Regions from separate parts of the Mesorhizobium sp. M7A.F.Ca.US.010.02.1.1 genome, predicted to be linked through region 1. Evidence: predicted binding sites of a transcription regulator. Region 1 holds the regulator's gene; each other region holds the start of a gene.
What was found. The regulator LexA, encoded in region 1, represses DNA repair genes until DNA is damaged. The targets are predictions, from matches to a motif close to TGTTCNNNNTGTGTTCNG.
Positions count from the first base shown of each region.

Region 2: the regulator LexA is predicted to act here: its motif matches at 1,789-1,806, upstream of EOA19_RS10450 (UvrD-helicase domain-containing protein).
Region 3: the regulator LexA is predicted to act here: its motif matches at 2,755-2,772, upstream of EOA19_RS25360 (YifB family Mg chelatase-like AAA ATPase).

Region 1 covers NZ_RZRV01000008.1:175,377-179,572, forward strand. Annotated here, with positions in the region: gene EOA19_RS11375 (ComEC/Rec2 family competence protein) at 1-1,621, shown strand, start outside; gene lexA (transcriptional repressor LexA) at 1,615-2,355, opposite strand; gene kynU (kynureninase) at 2,767-4,014, opposite strand; gene kynA (tryptophan 2,3-dioxygenase) at 4,094-4,196, opposite strand, start outside.
Region 2 covers NZ_RZRV01000007.1:223,469-227,664, forward strand. Annotated here, with positions in the region: gene EOA19_RS10450 (UvrD-helicase domain-containing protein) at 1-1,749, opposite strand, end outside; gene EOA19_RS10455 (glucose/quinate/shikimate family membrane-bound PQQ-dependent dehydrogenase) at 2,002-4,196, shown strand, end outside.
Region 3 covers NZ_RZRV01000031.1:69,341-73,536, reverse strand. Annotated here, with positions in the region: gene EOA19_RS25370 (malate synthase G) at 1-194, shown strand, start outside; gene EOA19_RS25365 (J domain-containing protein) at 312-851, opposite strand; gene EOA19_RS25360 (YifB family Mg chelatase-like AAA ATPase) at 1,130-2,662, opposite strand; gene EOA19_RS25355 (NAD(P)H-dependent oxidoreductase) at 2,905-3,495, opposite strand; gene gshB (glutathione synthase) at 3,731-4,196, opposite strand, start outside.

The sequences.
Region 1 (4,196 bases):
GCTGTCGGCCCGAATTTCCTCTAGCGTGGAAAAAGCCCGTGAAGGCATCGCCGACCATATCAGGGCCAGCGTCGGCGGCGCCGAAGGCGAGATCGCCGCGGCGCTCATCGTCGGCGTGCGCGCCGGCATTCCCGATGAGATCAATGAGGCGATGCGACGTACCGGCATCTACCACATCATCTCCATTTCGGGACTGCATATGGCGCTGGTCGCGGGCACCATCATGGGATTGCTGCGCGGCGCCTTCGCCTTGTTTCCCGACTTTTCCGCGCGTCGCCCGGTCAAGAAGTATGCCGCTGCCGCCGCGCTGTTCTCGATCGCGGCCTATCTCATCATCTCTGGAGTCGTCGTTGCCGCCGAGCGCAGCTTCATCATGCTGGCGGTGATGCTGATTGCCGTGCTGTTCGATCGAGCAGCACTCACCATGCGCAATCTGGCGATCTCGGCGATCGCCGTCATCGTGGTGTCGCCGCATGAGGTGGTCGGCCCGAGTTTTCAGATGTCGTTCGCCGCGACCGCGGCTCTGGTCGGCGCCTATGCCGGCTGGGCGGATCACCGCGCGGGAAAAGCAAGACCGCCGCCGCCAAAGCGATCCGTGCCCGGTTTCCTGACGCGAAAATTCCTGCTGGCGGCAACCGGCCTTGCCATGACCTCGATCATCGCGGGAAGCGCGACGACGCTGTTTGCCATCTGGCATTTTCAGCGTGTCTCGCCGCTCAGCCTGTTTGCCAATCTCGCGGTAATGCCGATCGTCACCGTCGTCATGTTCCTGGCCGTCGCCAGCGCGCTGTTGATGCCTTTCGGATTGGATTGGCCGGCTCTCTACCTGATGGGTAAGGGCCTGACGATGATGATTGCCATATCAGGCTGGATCTCCGAGCGTTCGCCTGTCGATGGGGTCGGGCTGATTTCGCAGCAGTCGGTCCTGTTGGTGGCAATTGCCCTGGTCATCGCGACAATGGCGACAACTTGGCTGCGGCTCGCTGCTCTGCCATTCGCGCTGGCAGGCTTGCTGACCGTCTCGGATACGCGCACGCCGGATGTGCTAATCTCGGAAGACGCCCGGCTGGTGGCGTTGCCGATCGGTGGCGGCGAGCTTGCCGTCAGCCGGGAACGGCCGAACGAATTCACCGTCGACAACTGGAAACGCGCCCTGACATCAGAAACCATCGTCGTGCCAGAGGTGTTCGACAACAGCGATGGGCAATTCGATGTCGCGGATGCCGTTGATCTGCCGCTGGGATCGCCGTTCTATTGCTCCTCAGGCGTTTGCGTGGCCAGGCACATGTCCGGTGCGATCATTGCCTATGTCGAGGACCGCAAGGACGCCTGGAAAGCCTGCGGCTTCGCCGAGCTGATCGTCATCAATGACGCCACCGCGTATGACGCCTGTCACAATCCGCTGGTTCTCGTCATCACCAAGCGGCAACTGGCTCGCAAAGGCAGTGCCGCGGTCTTCTTCGATCGCCAATCGGCGACCACGCCGGCGACGATCAGCTTCGCGGTGGACAGCCCATATCGGCCCTGGCACACGCAACGCAAATACTCTCGTGAGGCAAGGGGGCTGGCACCCTTCAAGAAACCGGAGAAGCCAGCGGCCAACCCACAGCCGCCTCAGTAGCGGCGGATCAGGCCGACGAGCTTGCCTTGCACCTTGACCCTGTCCGGGCCGAAAATACGGGTTTCATAGGCCGGATTGGCGGCTTCGAGAGCAATCGAAGCGCCCTTGCGGCGGAACCGCTTCAGCGTCGCTTCCTCTTCATCGACCAGCGCCACGATGATCTCGCCTGGCTGGGCGGTGTCGGCGTTGCGGATTATGACGGTGTCGCCATCGAAGATGCCGGCCTCGATCATCGAGTCACCCTTGACCTCCAGCGCATAGTGGGCGCCGCCCATGATCATATCCGGCGGCACCGAGATCGAATGCGTCTGATGCTGGATGGCATCGATCGGCACACCGGCGGCGATACGGCCCATGACCGGGATCGACACGGCGGAGACCGCATCGTCATCATTGCCGGGCGAGGGCATCCGCGAAGGCGCCGGCTTGATCTGCCGGCCAAGGGCGCCACCCTGACCGAGACTGCCCTGGATGACGCTTGGCGAAAACTTCTTTGCCGCGTTGAGACCGGGCGCGATCGAGTCCGGCAATCGCAGCACTTCCAGCGCGCGTGCCCGGTTGGGCAACCGGCGAATAAAGCCGCGCTCCTCAAGTGCGGTGATCAGCCGATGAATCCCGGATTTGGAGGCAAGGTCAAGCGCCTCCTTCATCTCGTCGAAGGATGGCGGAATGCCGCTCTCCTTCAGGCGTTCATGGATGAACATCAGCAGTTCATGTTGCTTGCGCGTCAGCATGGCGGCCCCCAGGTTACCTGAAACCAGAATCGAAAAACAAACCCAGAACAAACCCTATCTGTTCCAGTTGTGTTCTGCAACCGTTTAAAGTTTAATGAATTTGTTAAGGCTGCTGAAATTATTTGGCGCTTGCCAGCGGGTCGCGATCAACAGGCGCTAGGCACGGCGATGCGCCTGCTCACATTGAAATTATTATGGTTAATGACCTGTGGCTCATCCTCGACCCAAGGCTTGGCATTATCAGTCTATCGACCTCCACAAAGGACGATATCAATCTTCGGGACGTTCGTTTGCCGTGAACGAAACGGAGCCAAAACGCCAACGTCTGTTGGCATTTGTGGCTGGAAATTCAGCCCTCCGTCATCTGCCAGGCAGTGAGGGCGGCGGCGGTGGATCGCGGGGATCGTTGCGTCAGGTAACGGCTTCCTTGACCGCGAAACGGCGGTCCTTCCATGCGCCCGTGCGCAGAATATCCTCCAGCACCTCAACCGCCAGCCACACATCCTTGTAGCCGACATAGAGCGGCGTGAAGCCGAAACGGATGGTCGATGGCGCACGAAAATCACCGATGACGCCGCGCTCGATCAGCGCCCGCATGATTTGATAGCCGTGATCGTGAAGGAACGACACCTGGCTGCCGCGCCTGGTCGCGTCGCGGGTGGTCTCCAGCGTGAGACCGTAGGCGCCGCACCTGGCTTCGACGAGCTGGATGAACAGTTCTGTCAACGCGACACTCTTCTTTCGCAATGCCGCCATGTCGACGTCATTCCAGATGGCAAGCGCGCCTTTGAGCGCCCGCATCGACAGGATCGGCTGAGTGCCGCACAAAAAGCGGCGGATGCCGGTGCCGGCAACATAACCCCGTTCGAAGGCAAAGGGCCGCGCATGGCCGCACCAGCCGCTGAGCGGCTGGCTGATATCGCCGTGGTGGCGCTGCGCGGCATAGATGAAGGCCGGTGCGCCCGGACCGCCGTTGAGGTACTTGTAGGTGCAGCCGATGGCGAAATCGGCATTTGCGTGATCGAGCTCGACGGGCAGGGCGCCGGCGGTGTGGCAAAGATCCCAGACGATCAGCGCTCCGGCCGCATGAGCTTTGCGCGTCAGCGCCGCCATGTCGCGCAGTTCACCCGATTTGTAATTGACGTGATTGACCAGCACCACCGCGACGTTTTCGTCGATCAGCTCTTCGATGGTCGGCGCGTCGACACCCGCGAGGCGCAGCAGGACGCCATCCCGGGTCGAGGCCACGCCTTCGGCGATGTACAGGTCGGTGGGAAAACTGTCACCTTCGGCGACGATGGCCGACCGGCCGGGCCGCATCTCCATCGCCGCGTGCAGCACCTTGTAGATGTTGGTCGATGTCGTGTCGCAGACAACGGTCTGGCCGGCCGCGGCTCCTATCAGGCGTCCGAGCTGGTCGCCGAGTTCGATTGGCATCTCGAACCATCCGGCCGTGTTCCAAGCTCGGATGAGATCCTGGGCCCATTCTTGGGTCGCCGCCTGCTGCAGCTCGCTGAAAACGGCATGAGACGCTGCCCCCAGTGAATTGCCGTCGAGATAGATCATCCCCTCCGGCAGAATGAAACGGTCGCGCATGGCCCGCAGCGGATCCGTGGCATCCATCGCTTCGACTGCGGCGAGATCAGGAATTCCACTCATGGTCGGTCAGTCCCCGGTTGTTCGCGAAGGGTTTTCCGCCACAGCGCGTCCCCTCGGTGTGCCTGTTTTCATTTCGACGTCAGAGCCGGGTGCGGACCGTCCACAGCTCCGGGAACAGCACGACCTCGAGCATTTTCTTCAGATACGAAGCACCCGACGTGCCGCCGGTGCCGCGTTTCAGG
Region 2 (4,196 bases), on a different contig from region 1:
CGAGCGGTCGTTCTTCCACATGTCGGTGTAGCCGCTCTCTTCGAGAATGGTCTCGGCGAGTTCGGTGTGCGGCGTGGTTTCCAGCGCCTTCTGCCAGCGTTCGAAATTGGCCGCGACTTCGCGCAAGGCGGCGCGCGGCTTCGGCTTCAACTCGTCGCTTTCGGCGAGCTTGGCGGCGGCTTCCAGCATTGGGATGCGCAGCGCGCGGGCCGTGTCGTGGATCTGGCGGATGGTGGCTTCACCAAGGCCGCGCTTGGGCACATTGACGATGCGCTCGAAGGCGAGGTCGTCGGCGCCTTGCGCCACCACGCGGAAGAAGGCCAGCGCATCGCGGATCTCCATGCGCTCGTAGAAACGCGGGCCGCCGATGACGCGGTAGTTGAGACCGAGCGTGACGAAACGATCCTCGAATTCGCGCATCTGGAAGGACGCGCGGACCAGGATCGCCATGTCGTTGAGATTGTGCTTTTGCCGCTGGTAGGTCTCGATGGTCTCGCCGACGGCGCGCGCTTCTTCCTCGGAATCCCAGGCGGCGTGGACATGCACCTTGCCGTCTTCGGGATCGTTGCGGTCCGTGAACAGCGTCTTGCCGAAGCGGCCCTCATTGTGGGCGATGAGGTGGGAGGCCGCGCCAAGGATATGCGCGGTCGAGCGGTAGTTGCGCTCCAGCCGGATGATGGTGGCGCCGGGAAAATCCTTGTCGAAGCGCAGGATGTTGTCGACCTCGGCGCCGCGCCAGCCATAGATGGATTGGTCGTCGTCGCCGACGCAGCATATATTCACGCTCACGGGCTGTTCCGCGCCTGCCGGCGCGGGCCCTCCGCGGGGGCCTCGCAACGGCTCGGACGGACGGTCGTCCTTGCGGCCTTCGGCCGATTGGAGATTAGTCGCCGAAGGCTTGCGCCCGGAATCGGGCCTCTGCGCCAAAAGCCGCAGCCACATGTACTGCGCGGTGTTGGTGTCCTGGTACTCGTCGACGAGGATGTATTTGAAGCGCTTGTGGTATTCCTTCAGCACGTCCGGATTGGCGCGGAAGATGCGGATCGGGTGGCAGAGCAGGTCGCCGAAATCGCAGGCGTTCAGCGTCTTCAGCCTCTCCTGATAGGCCTTGTAGAGCTCGCGGCCCTTGCCGTTGGCGAAGGCGCGCGCGTCGCCCTCGGCGATGTCGGCCGGACCTTGCCCCTTGTTCTTCCAGCCATCGATCATCTGGGCGAACTGCTTGGCCGGCCAGCGCTTGTCGTCGAGCCCTTCGGCCTGGATCAGCTGCTTGATCAGCCGCACGACGTCGTCGGTGTCGAGGATGGTGAAGTCGGAGCGCAAACCGGCGAGTTCGGCATGGCGGCGAAGCAGCTTGACGCCAATCGAGTGGAAGGTGCCGAGCCATGGCATACCCTCGACATTGCCTTCGCCGATCAGCACGCCGATGCGGATCTTCATCTCGCGCGCGGCCTTGTTGGTAAAGGTCACCGCGAGGATCTGCGACGGGAACGCCTTGCCGGTGGCGAGGATGTGAGCGATGCGCGTGGTGAGCACGCGGGTCTTGCCGGTACCGGCACCGGCCAGCACCAGAACCGGCCCCTCCGTTGTTTCAACAGCTAGCCGCTGCTCCGGGTTGAGGCCCTTCAGATAGTCGGGTGCGTTGTTGTGTCCGCTGCGGGCAGCCATGGCGCGCGCGGCGATGCCCGACGGGGCCGTGGGCCGCGCATTGGGTTCGTCGAAAAAGGGCATGTCTTCGGAAAAGCCGGACATCGCCCCGAATGTAGTGATTCGGTGGGGAAAGACCAGAACTGTCTACGTTTTGTTCCGCTAAAGTGCCCGATTGCTGCCCCGCGCTCCCACCGCGGTCGATGTTATTCCAATTGCGATGGACCATTACCGCCTGCGCTTGAGGCCCGTGCTTGACAGGCGGGACCGTCAGGAGAAAGTTGTGCTTCGGGCAGCGACGCAATGCCGGGTTGCCATGGCCGCGCCGCGAAGCGCAACAGTCGAAGGAGTATCATCTTGGCTGTCACCATCACCTCCCTCATTCTTTTCCTCATCGGCCTGGCGCTCGGCGGCGGCGGCATCCGCCTGGCGATGCTGGGCGGCAGCTGGTACTATGTCATTGCCGGCCTTGCCTTCCTGATCGCCGCCTGGCTGCTCTACCGGCGCAGGTCCACCGCACTGTGGCTCTACGCGGTGATCGTGCTCGGCACGCTGGCCTGGGCGGTCTGGGAAACCGGCTTCGATTGGTGGGAACTCGGGCCGCGCGGCGGCATCATCGTGCTTCTCGCTTTGTGGCTGCTGACGCCGTGGGCGAGGCGGGGTCTTGCCGGCCCTGACGGGCGCGCACCGCTGATCCTTGCCGTGCTGGCCTCGCTGGCCGTCGCCGGTTATTCGATGACATCGGACCCGAAGGACATTGCCGGTGAACTCGGCACCGACAAGGTGGTCGCCAACGCCAATCTCGGCAATGATGTGCCGGCCGGCGAGTGGCACTATTACGGCCGCACGCAGTTCGGCCAGCGCTATTCGCCGCTCGACCAGATCACGCCTGACAATGTCGCCAAGCTGCAGCCGGCGTGGACCTACCAGACCGGCGACGTGAAGGGTCCGGACGATGTCGGCGAGACCACCTATCAGGTGACGCCGCTGAAGATCGGCGACACGCTCTACATCTGCACGCCGCACAATTTCGCCATCGCCATCGATGCCGCGAGCGGCAAGGAGAAATGGCGCTTCGATCCCAAGGTCAAGCTCGACAAGGACCGCCAGCACCAGACCTGCCGCGGCGTGGCCTATTATGCCGATGCCGCCGGCGCCGCCGGGCAGCCCTGTGCGACCCGCGTCTACCTGCCGACCTCGGACGCGCGGCTGATCGCGCTCGACGCCGCCAACGGGCAGGTCTGCCCGGCTTTCGCCGAGGGCGGCACGCTGAACCTTCTGACCAACATGCCCTATCCGAAGTCGGGCTATTACTACTCGACCTCGGCCCCGCTGATATCAGGCGGCAAGATCATTGTCGGCGGCGCGGTCAACGACAATTATTCGACGCAGGAGCCGTCCGGTGTCATCCGCGCCTACGACGCTGCCACCGGCGCGCTGGTGTGGAACTGGGATTCCGGCAATCCGGACCAGACGACGCCGCTGCCGGCCGGCCAGACCTATACCGCCAACTCGCCCAACATGTGGTCGACGCCGAGCGCCGACGAGAAGCTCGGCCTGCTCTACGTGCCGCTCGGCAACCAGACGCCGGACCAGCTCGGCGCCGGGCGCAGTGCCAATGTCGAGAAGTTCTCGTCGTCGATCACCGCGCTCGACCTCAACACCGGTCAGGTGCGATGGGTGCGGCAGACCGTGCACCACGATCTCTGGGACATGGACGTACCGGCACAGCCGAGCCTGATCGACATCACCAAACCCGACGGCACGGTGGTGCCGGCGCTGGTCGGACCGACCAAGCAGGGCGACCTCTATGTGCTCGACCGCCGCACCGGCGAGCCGGTCATTGCGGTCAACGAAGTGCCGGCGCCGGGCGGCGTGATCGAAGGCGACCACACATCGCCGACGCAGCCGGTCTCCGATCTCACCTTCATGCCGAAGCCGCTCACCGGCGCCGACATGTGGGGCCTAACCATGTTCGACCAGTTGGCCTGCCGGATCGAATTCCAGGGCCTGCACTATGAGGGTCGCTATACGCCGCCTTCCGTCCAGGGGTCGCTGATCTACCCCGGCAACTTCGGCACCTTCAACTGGGGCGGCGTCGCCGTCGATCCGGTCCGGCAGGTGCTGTTCGGCATGCCGACCTACCTGGCGTTCAAATCGCAGTTGATCCCGCGCGATCAGGTGCCGCCGCCGGACGAAGGGCGCGGCAGCGAGCAGGGGCTGAACCGCAACGAGGGCGCGCCCTATGCGGTGGTGATGGGACCGTTCCTGTCGCCGCTCGGCATTCCTTGCCAGGCGCCGCCCTGGGGCTATGTCGCCGGCGCCGATCTCAGGACCGGCAAGATCGCCTACAAGCACCGCAACGGCACCGTCTACGACATGACGCCGCTGCCGCTGCCCCTGAAAGTCGGGGTGCCGGGCATCGGCGGGCCGATGATCACGGCTGGCGGCGTCGCCTTCCTGGGGGCCGCGGTCGACGACTATCTGCGCGCCTACGACCTGACATCGGGCAAGCAGCTGTGGCAGGCGCGGCTGCCGGCCGGCGGGCAATC
Region 3 (4,196 bases), on a different contig from region 1:
AGCGCATGGCTGATATCGTCGACCGCCAGAACGCGGGCGACCCACTCTACCAGCCCATGGCCGCCGATTTCACCAAGTCGATCGCCTTCCAGGCCGCTTGTGACCTGGTCTTCAAGGGCCGCGTCCAGCCCAACGGCTACACCGAGCCGGTGCTGCACGCGCGGCGGCTGGAACTGAAGGCGCAGCAAGCCTGAGGCAACGGATCGGTTTTGTCGTATTTCGCTCGACGGTGGTGAAATCGCCAGCGGCGTTGAAGGCGCGTCCGCGACTGGTGCGGCGGATGCTATTTGCTTCCGGCCACAGACAAGGCGTCAGGAAGCCGTATGGTCCAGGAGCCGGATGGTGGGATCGCGACGGTGTTCGGAGTTGACCCGATCGACGCCTTCCACCGTAATCGCGATCGTCCCGTTTTCCACTCTTGCTATCCAGCCCTTCGCTTTCAGATACCAGAGATGAAATTCGAGATGCTCTCGCGGACAGCCTGACAAGCGTTCGAGCTCCACATCTCCGATCCCGGGATTGCTGACGTCGTGCCGGCGCTTCGCGTAAAGCAGCGACAGCAGCCTGGCCTGGATCACGACATCCCGCTCGACGCCCTTGGTGCTGCTGGCTTCCTCGGTCAGCTCGCGGCGAAGGCCGGCATGGTCCTTGTACGCGATGTCGTATTGAGCGCGTTTGACCGGATCCTTGAGCGTGTTGTGGGCTTCCACGATTTCACTGAAGCGGGCTTCATCGCCGGTTTCGCGATTGTCGGGATGATAGCGCATCGCAAAATAGCGAAAAATGCGCTCCAGCGTTTCCGAGTTGGCGTTCGGGCTAACTTCCAAAACTTCGTAGTAGTCAATGAACATAGCGGGCTCCCCGACCGCAACCATATTCGCATTGTCTAAATAAGGAATGTCCAATGCAGAGACCAAGACTTTGGTCCGATGCAGGTGACGTCCACGCCTCCGGAAGAGGGAGAAATGGCCGGCGCCCGCTCGGTTGGGGGCCGTTGGGTGGTGAGGACGCCGGCCAAGCGGACAATCAGGTCCGCCGCACCGTGGAGATGATCGATTCGCAGGCGCGGGGTTATGGCGTGATCGCGGAAGGCAACGTGGCGAGGTCGGCTTGTCGGGCGGCGAGGGACCTACGCCGCCTGCGCCATCCGCTCCGAGCTCATGCGGTAGGAGATCGCCTCGGCCAGATGGATTCGGCCGACGGTTTCGCTGGCGTCGAGATCGGCCAGTGTGCGCGCCACTTTCAGCACCCGGTGGTAGGCGCGGGCGGAAAAGGCGAGCTTCTCGCTGGCGTCCTTGAGCAGCGACAGGCCGGTGGCGTCAGGCATGGCGATTTCCTCGATGATCGACGGTGAGCAATGCGCGTTGGTGGTGGCGCGGGTGGCGCCGAGCCGCTCGAAGCGTTCGCGCTGGATGGTGCGGGCGCGTGCCACGCGCATCGCCACATCGGCACTCTTCTCCGCCCGGTCGGGCCGGATCAAGTCGCTGGCCGAGACCGCCGGCACTTCGATCCTGAGATCGATGCGGTCGAGCAGCGGGCCCGAAATGCGCGCCTGATAGTCGGTGCGGCAACGCTCGCCGCGCAGGCAGCGATAGCCTGGCTCGCCGGCCATGCCGCAGCGGCATGGGTTCATCGCCGCCACCAATTGGATACGCGCCGGATAGGTAACGCGATGGTTGGCCCGCGCGATCATGCAGTCGCCGGTCTCCAGCGGCTGGCGCAGCGCATCGAGCGTCTGCGGCGTGAACTCGGGAAACTCGTCGAGGAACAGCACGCCGTGATGGGCCAGCGACACCTCGCCCGGCCGCGCGCGGATGCCGCCGCCGACCATCGCCGCCATCGAGGCCGAGTGGTGCGGCGCGCGGAACGGCCGCCGGTCGGTCAGCTTGCCTTCGCCGAGTTCCCCCGCCACCGAGGCGATCATCGAGACTTCGAGCAATTCCTTCGGCGCCAGCGGCGGCAGGATCGACGGCAGCCGCTGCGCCAGCATCGATTTGCCCGATCCTGGCGGTCCGATCATAAGCAGATTATGACCACCGGCCGCCGCCACCTCCAGCGCCCGCTTGGCGGTCTCCTGGCCCTTGATGTCGGCGAGGTCGGGCAGATCCAGCGCCGCGGCGTGGATGCCGGCCTCGGGGCGCGACAGCACCTGCGTGCCACGAAAATGATTGGCGACGGCAATCAGGCTGCGCGGCGCCAGAATGTCGAAATCCTTTCCAGCCCAGGCCGCTTCCGGTCCGCAGGCGAACGGGCAGATCAGGCCCTTGCCCTCGGCATTGGCCGCGATCGCCGCCGGCAAGGCGCCGGCGACCGCGGCAATCGTGCCATCGAGCGACAATTCTCCAAGCACGACATAGCCGGCTAGCATGTCGCCCGGGATGGCGCCAAGGGCAGCCATCAGGCCAAGCGCGATCGGCAGGTCGTAGTGACTGCCTTCCTTCGGCAGGTCGGCCGGCGCCAGATTGACAGTCACCTTCTTCGACGGCATCGACAGGCCGGAAGCATGCAGTGCGGCCTGCACCCGCTCGCGGCTTTCGGCCACCGCCTTGTCGCCCAGGCCGACGATATGCATGTTGACCTTGCCGGGCGCGATCATCACCTGCACGTCGACCGGCACGGCCTCGATGCCTTGGAAAGCGACCGTGCGAACCCGCGCCACCATTTTTTGTACCCCCGGACAGTAGTTCGCCCATGCCCTGGCGATCAGGGTGTGAGCGAAGTCAAAGAAGACAACCACAGATTTCGGAGTTAAGCAAGAACATTACGAGAACATATAGCTTCACCACGGTGAGAATTCTGCCGGCAAGGAGCGCCGTCCATAAGCTAGGCTTTGATCGGAAGCTTGAGCGCCCGCTCCGTCAAAGGCTCGCTGGCATCAAAGATGACATACCCGAGCATAGATGGCTAGAATTTGTCGAACAGGCGCTCCACCTTGCGGGCGAACATTTCCCTCTGGTCATCAGAGATGTTTTCGACGGAATATCTCGTCAGGTAGAGGTGCCTCACGTTGCGGCCGCACATAGTCTTGAGACCGCGCAGCAGCACCTTCCTTCCCGGGTTTTGCATGTACAGTTCAGTATACCACCACGGCGACCCGCATGTGGTAACAACGCCCATCCGCCGGATGTTCAATAGCGCCGGCTTGATCACGCCACCGTCTGCCGGCAACTCGTAAGCCACCCCCGGTCGCCAAACTCGATCAAAATAACCCTTCAAGATTGCGGGCATGCCTGACCACCATGTCGGAAAGCAGAAAACGCATGCCTCCGCCCATCTCAACGCGTCGATGTAAACCTGCAAGTCGCTGGGTGCCTGGGCAGGGTCAAAGTGGCCATGTCTTTCTTCGGCATGCATCACAGGATCGAACTTCATCTGATGGAGATCGAAATCAACGACCTCGTCACCCCTGGCTTTGAGGGTCTGAACGACCCGTTTGTGGAGCGCCGCCTGGTAACTGTCGGCTAGTGGATGCGCGTAGACGACATTGATTTTCATGGCGCGGGCCTTCAGGCTTCGAACTACACGCACATATTAGCCGTCGCGCAACCAAGTGGAAACAGCAAGGTCAGTGGCGGGGAGGGAAAGCCCATCGCCGGTGTCGATCAGCAGCGGGCTTATGCAATCGCCCGATCAAATGAGGAACATTACAAGAATATGCAGCCGCGCCGGTCGCGGCTGGGTTGTGGCCGGTTGCAGAAACCGGAACATGGTTAAGACAAAGTGAAAACGGTTACGTCCGCCGCTTGTCCTCGACCGCGTCCCAGAACAGGCTGGCGATGTCGGCGCCGCCGAAACGCTTGACCTCACGCACGCCGGTCGGCGAGGTCACGTTGATCTCGGTCATGTAGTCGCCGATGACGTCGATGCCGACGAGGATGAAGCCGCGCTCTTTCAGCGACGGCCCGATGCGGGCGCAGATCTCGCGTTCGCGCTCCGTCAGTTCGGTCTTTTCGGCGCGGCCGCCGACATGCATGTTGGAGCGGGAATCGTGTTCGGCCGGCACCCGGTTGATGGCGCCGACCGGCTCGCCGTCGATCAGGATGATGCGCTTGTCGCCCTTGCGCACGTCCTTGAGATAGCGCTGCACGATATAGGGTTCGCGGAACATCTGGCCGAACATTTCCAGCAGCGAGGCAAGGTTGCGGTCGGCCTCCAGCATGTGGAAGATACCGGCGCCGCCATTGCCGTACAGCGGC